2 regions of the Thalassotalea atypica genome follow, and region 2 is predicted to be linked to the other one. Evidence: predicted binding sites of a transcription regulator. Region 2 holds the regulator's gene; the other holds the start of a gene.
What was found. Region 2 encodes FNR, which switches genes on or off when oxygen is low (the NO sensors DNR and NnrR bind a similar motif). Its sites were predicted from a motif close to TTGATCTAGATCAA; they were not measured.
Positions count from the first base shown of each region.

Region 1: a site for FNR is predicted at 1,661-1,674, ahead of ubiT (ubiquinone anaerobic biosynthesis accessory factor UbiT). Genes of this name have one in related genera too.

Region 1 covers NZ_AP027364.1:2,253,392-2,256,595, reverse strand. Annotated here, with positions in the region: gene QUE03_RS10475 (U32 family peptidase) at 1-482, opposite strand, end outside; gene ubiU (ubiquinone anaerobic biosynthesis protein UbiU) at 516-1,511, opposite strand; gene ubiT (ubiquinone anaerobic biosynthesis accessory factor UbiT) at 1,735-2,259, shown strand; gene QUE03_RS10460 (hypothetical protein) at 2,289-2,666, opposite strand; gene QUE03_RS10455 (MBL fold metallo-hydrolase) at 3,118-3,204, opposite strand, start outside.
Region 2 covers NZ_AP027364.1:2,661,061-2,664,264, reverse strand. Annotated here, with positions in the region: gene uspE (universal stress protein UspE) at 1-893, opposite strand, end outside; gene fnr (fumarate/nitrate reduction transcriptional regulator Fnr) at 1,053-1,772, opposite strand; gene QUE03_RS12180 (sulfite exporter TauE/SafE family protein) at 1,820-2,491, opposite strand; gene ccoS (cbb3-type cytochrome oxidase assembly protein CcoS) at 2,569-2,775, opposite strand; gene QUE03_RS12170 (heavy metal translocating P-type ATPase) at 2,772-3,204, opposite strand, start outside.

The DNA of each region.
Region 1 (3,204 bases), 410 kb from region 2:
TCTCGTAGGTTTTCTGCTTCTGCTTGTTGTAATAGCTGATTTAGCCAATCACCTGATAATTCGACGGGCATGACCCACCGCGTCATTCCTTGTTTAATCAGTACTTTTAGGGTGGATAAGTTATAGCAATTAATCGCAGGTCCCGCGACAAAAGGCAATTTAAGATCACGCATGATATTTACGGCACTTAAATCATTTGCTTCAATGAGAAAGTCACCGTTGTCACACAGGTGACGCATCACTTTAAGTTCAGGGGCTGTTTCAAGTAAGGTCATGGTTGAAACAACCACTTGTTTATTGCAGTTCTTTGCTAAATCAGCAGCCAGAGTTAACCAATCCTTTGCTTTTAGCTCGCGGCGTTTTGAACAAACGGTTTCGCCTAGATAAATGATATCAGCATTTGACTCTGCCGCTTGTTGATAATAATTTTCTACTTCGGCTTTAGGCCAGAAAAATAGGCTAGGGCCTAATGATACTTTCATAATATTTCCAATTCGTTAGGTTACTAGCGTTAACTACTTCCATTTACGATGATAAGCGCCCAATGTGGTTTGACTACCTTCTGATAAGTTGGCCAATGTTTGCATCCATTTTGACTCAACAGCGAAATCCTCAGGTGCTTGTTGACAGGCGTCTATTGCTTGTCGCCATGTTTTTGCCACCTGTTCAACATATGCAGGACTGCGTTGTCTACCTTCAATTTTCACTGACGCAATGCCCATTTTTATCAGCTCAGGAATAAGTTCTAATGTATTTAAGCTCGTTGGTTCTTCAAGGGTATGATAGACATTGTTATCGACTTCAAAGCGTCCTTTACAAAGCGTCGGATAACCTGCGTTTTCTCCTTCTTGGTAGCGATCAATCAATACATCATTTAAGCGGCTTTCCAACCCTTGTTCAGTTTCTTCCCAACGAACATATTTAGCAGGAGAGCAAGCGCCTACAGTATTAGGAGATTCTCCGGTCATATAAGAAGATAGGTAACAACGACCTTCAGCCATGATACACAAGCTACCAAAAGCGAATACTTCTAAAGGAACAGGGCTTAGTTTTGCCAAGTGCCTAACTTGTTGAACAGACAGTACGCGGGGTAATACGACTCTATCGACGTCAAAGTTATTTTTAAAAAACTTAATTGCTTCGATATTAGTGGTAGAGGCTTGAACGGAAACGTGTCGTTCAATATCAGGGTATTTGTTCGCGGCATAATCAAGTACACCCAAGTCGGCAATAATTAAAGCATCAGTACCGATTTCTACAGCAGTATCTACAGCCTGTTTCCATCTTGTTTCATTGTCAGGGTGTGCGAAAGTATTGATGGCAACATGGAGTTTTTTACCATGTTCATGCACGTAATCTGCAGCTTTAAAGAGTTTTTTATCGTTAAAGTTTAAACCAGCAAAGTGACGGGCATTGGTATCGTCTTTTAAGCCAATGTAAACGGCGTCAGCACCGTTATTAATTGCTGTTTTTAGCGCAGGAAAGTTACCTGCGGGGCATAATAATTCCATGTTTAGTTCACATGCTTAAAATTTTAGAGAGCAATCATAAAGCAATATAAATTTTAAAATTTGATATAGATTAAGTGATTAGATCATTTAAAAGTACGGTGACATATTTAGCCGTCTAGTGTTGGAATGTTGTTCAGTGACCCTCTTTTTTGATCTGGTTCACAGATGAACTTTTGTAGATAGGGTAGTCTACTCATCTTATTAACTTGTCGGAAGTATAGTGTTGTCTGTTTTACTGAGTTTACCTTTATCAATTCGTTCAAATTCTTTGAAATTTATACCAAGTATTGCTCGCCCTGCATTGAAATACTGTCCGTTTAATGTAATCAGATCTATATTATTGCCTGCACTTAACTCAATATTTAGAGAAGCGTTAGATGATGGAGATTTTGAATTTCTTGAGAATAAGTGGCTATCTATCTTGGTACCTGATTTGGGGTTTGAATTTTGGATAAGTTTTTCCGATGATAAACTGGTGTTGTCTTTACCTGTTGATGGTCAAAATCAAGACGCCAGCTTTAAAGCTAACTCTGAAGATCTTCTACTTATTGCTGGGCGCAAACAAGATCCGGATACCCTATTTTTTCAACGCCGTTTGTTGATTGAAGGAGACACTGAACTCGGCTTGGAAGTTAAAAATTTGATTGACTCTATTGATTTAGATAACTTGCCTAGTATTGTTCATTACTTTGTCGAAAATGCCGCAGGAATGATTGAACATACTCGAAATGAAGAGAAAGGGATTTGACAGTAACTTTGCGCTATTGAATCATAAATCTAACGCGTAAGTGATTTATTTTTGCATTTGAACTGTTTAAAACGATTAACCACATCCCTTGTTATGAAATAAGGGATTAAGACTATAAGAACAATCACCAAAATAGTCATTACTACATAAATGTAATGAAAAATTTCCCATTGTGCGTATAAGTCTAAAATAAGAGCAATTATTGTTACAGGCAAAATATCACGAAAGGCTTGTTTAAAAGTAGCTAGTTTCTCGTTACCGCTGAACATTTTTGTCAGCAAGGGCGAAACATTTTCTTGTGCATCACGATGACCGTGTCTAAAGCCCCTTATTAAGGCCATAATCGGTTGGAAATAAAAACGAAATGCACCAGCGCCTTTTAATGCGGCAACAAACATCTTAAACATACAAAGTACCTTTCACGGGAAACAGTCTGATTTAGAACTCCTGTAAATTAAAGGCATCCTTACGTTAAATCAGTTTTAGAGCTGAACCATTTTACGCAACCATTATTTGAAAATATAAGCCAAAAATGTATTGGTTCTGTGTGATTTTGTAACCTGGAAGTGTTGTTGCAAGCGGGTGTTTTGAACCACACTTTGTGTAGCTATGTGTTTTGTTTTGGATAAGTTTATTAGTGCCATCTATAGGTCGGCCACTTTGAGTATGCCATGGTTTTTAAATATACTAGGTTCCATTTCATTGACTTAGCTTCGTCTTTGTTTGTAAAGGTCTAGTTGAATTTATAGTGTGGGAGATTAGGTGCCGATATAAACTTTAACTAAACAAACGAAAATCCGATGAGTTATATAGGTTACATCGAAAAGAGAAGCTGACATGTAATCAATGAGTAATGGGCTACTTAACTCGAGTGAAATGCTTTACGCCTTGCTCATTGATTTGTTCAGTGACTCTGCCACTTTCAAGTAAGTAATTAAAATGTGC
Region 2 (3,204 bases):
AAAGCTAGAACATCACAGTTGAGTCTATCAATAACATGTTCTGCTGTATTACCAATAAGTGCTGCCGAAATTCCCGTTCTGCCAATGGTGCCGAGGATGACTAATTCAGCATCAAGTTGTGTTGAAAGGCTCTCGATAATGTCTTCAGGTAGACCTTCGTTTACATAGGTGTTTTCTACTGGAATACAAAATTTCTCGGCGTGCACCTTCATAGAGTCTTTATGGTGCTGCATCATAGTGTCATTGTATTGACTTGCGTCGAATTCTGGAATTTCAATGGCAATGTTAACAGGCGTGCCAGGAAAAGAATTAACTAAATGTACATTAGACTTGATCAGTCCAGCTATGTGGATAGCTTCTTCCGTGATTTTGTCATTAAGTGATTGATGTTCTGACTCATCACTACCAGCATTGATGGCAGCAATAATATTGCCATTTTCTGGCCAACTATGGTCTTTTACCAGTAATACTGGGCAAGGACATTTACGTAGCAAATGCCAATCAGTTGGGGTAAATATAACGGATTTGAGCTTGTCGTGTTGGTGGGTACCCTTAATAACCATGTCATAGCTATCGTCTATTACTTTTTCAATGACAGCTTCAAAGGGGCGATTATGCCAAACAACTTGAGTGTTGATATTAATGTCACCAAGCTCTATGTCAGCTAAAATATCTTTGATCCACTGTGCGCGATCATCTATTACTGTTTGACGCATCGACTCGCGTTCTTCACTAGAAAGCATGGTGGTCATTTCGTATGAAAAGTCGAAGATACTTAAAAAAGCAGTTACAGAAGCATTTGTTAATTTTGCCATGTGTATAGCACGCTTCAATGCTTTTTGGTCTTCAACAGTGGGATCGATTACAACTAATATTTTTTGATACTTTTCCATGATTGCCTCTCATTACTGTTATGAGCCTGTTATAACCATGATGCAACAGGCATAAAAACAATAATTTGTTTTAAATCAACATTTAGACGCAATAAATTATTGCGTCATTAATAGCATAGTATGGAAAAATAGTGATGAAAAGTGTTGAGCAATATTAAATTAAAGCAACGCTGTACTGTACAGCTTGTCTCTATCTAAAATAGTGATCAGTTTTCCGTTAACTTCAATTAAACCCTCTTTATGAAAGCGGTTTAATAATCGGCTAATGGTTTCTACCGTCAGACCAATATAATTACCGATATCGCCGCGGGTCATGGTTAATCTAAATTCTTTAGAAGATAATCCACGTTCTTTATAACGATCACATAGTGACGCGATAAAGGTAGCTAAGCGTTGTTCGGCATTTTTTCTATTTAGCAACGACAACATATTTTGATCAGTGCGAATTTCCTGGCTCATTAAACGAAGTACTTGACGCTTTAAAGATGGCATAGAATCAGAAAGTTGATCTAGTGTATCGTATGGAATTTCACAGACCATTGCGGTTTCAAGTGCTTGAGCAAAACTTTGGTGTTCTGTGTTTGATATTGCGTCGAAACCAAGTAAATCACCTGCTAAGTGAAATCCTGTAATTTGCTCTTCGCCATTTGCGTCTATGGTATAGGTTTTAAATGTACCAGAACGGATAGCGTATAGAGAATGCAGTTCTTCACCGTCGGCGAAAATTTTCTCATTCTTACGAATAGGTCGCTTACGATCAATAATGTTATCTAATGTGTCTAGTTCTTGCTCATTTAGTGAAAACGGTAAGCATAATTCACTGATGCTACAATTTTGACAATGGATATGATTATTAGCATCACACGATTTTTGAGGCATTGGCTCTCGATTCCAATTAATTAATGCATTTGCAAGTACACATGATATTAAAACCACGCACTATAGGCAACCTGTAAGCTATAAATTCCATAACAAATTAGTGACAAACCTATGAATTGGCGAAATCTAATATCTTTGACTAACTTTCCAATTGAGAAAAAACCAAAGGACAATGTAACGAGCGCTGGCAGTGTACCTAGCCCGAAAGCAAACATGATACTTGCACCATTTAACGCGTTGCCACTTGCTAGCGACCAAGTCAATGTTGAGTAGACGAGCCCACAAGGTAGCCAGCCCCATAATGTACCTAGTAACAGTGCTTTAGAAGGAGTAGTTACAGGAATTAGCTTACGGCTAAGTGGCGATATATGTTTCCACAAATGTTTACCTAGGGTTTCAAGTTTTGACAGTATCATTGCCCATTGCCCCATGTACAGGCCAAGCAATATCAGGAATAAGGCCGCCAAAACCCGTAAAATGGTTAATGGAAAACCTAAAGAATGTATCGCTAATGAGCCAGTAAATCCGGCAATTGCGCCAATTAATGTATAAGAAAGGATCCTGCCAATATTATACGAAAAAACCAGTATAGCACTGGGTTTACGCTTGTTTTGTGGCATCGCGCTGGTCAACATGCTGGTGATACCGCCACACATGCCAATACAATGTCCGCTACCCAATAAACCAATGATAAAAGCAGAAAAAAAATCTATATTCATGTCGCGAAGTCTCTTGTAGGGCAAATGGCTTTTACATTTAACCTAAAATGGACTGATAAAATCAGTTACGATTATTCTTACTTTTTTTTGCTATCAGGGTGTTCTGATAGTTTTTCTGATTCATTTTTACCTGGGCCGTCATTATTTTCATCATCAAACAGTATACTTAAACCTTCTTTTTCTAGGTCATCAAATTGTTCAGTTTTTACGGCCCAAAAAAACAAATAAATACCAATAATTGTTAGCAACACAGCAACTGGAATTAAAACGTAAATTACACTCATGCTTTTAATAATCTTAATGAATTTGTGATAACCAAAATAGAACTGGCTGACATACCAATTACCGCCATATAAGGGGTAATCATCCCTGAAACAGCTAGTGGTAGTACCAGCGCATTATAGCCAAATGCCCAAAGGTAGTTTTGCCAAATAACACGTTTAGTGAGTTTAGCCACTTTACTCAGCAAGGAGATAGATGAGAGCCTGTTGTTTAGTAATATAACATCTGCCCCTGATTTTGCGACGTCCGTACCACTGCCCATAGCCATAGCAACATGAGCAGCGCTAAATACAGGCGTATCGTTTACGCCATCGCCGACCATGGCGACAATAGCGCCTTGATGTTTTTCTTGGATGATTTCCATTTTTTGTTGGGCAGATAAACCGCTATTAAAACTGCTTAGGCTGAGTGCGTCAAAAACACGCTGACAA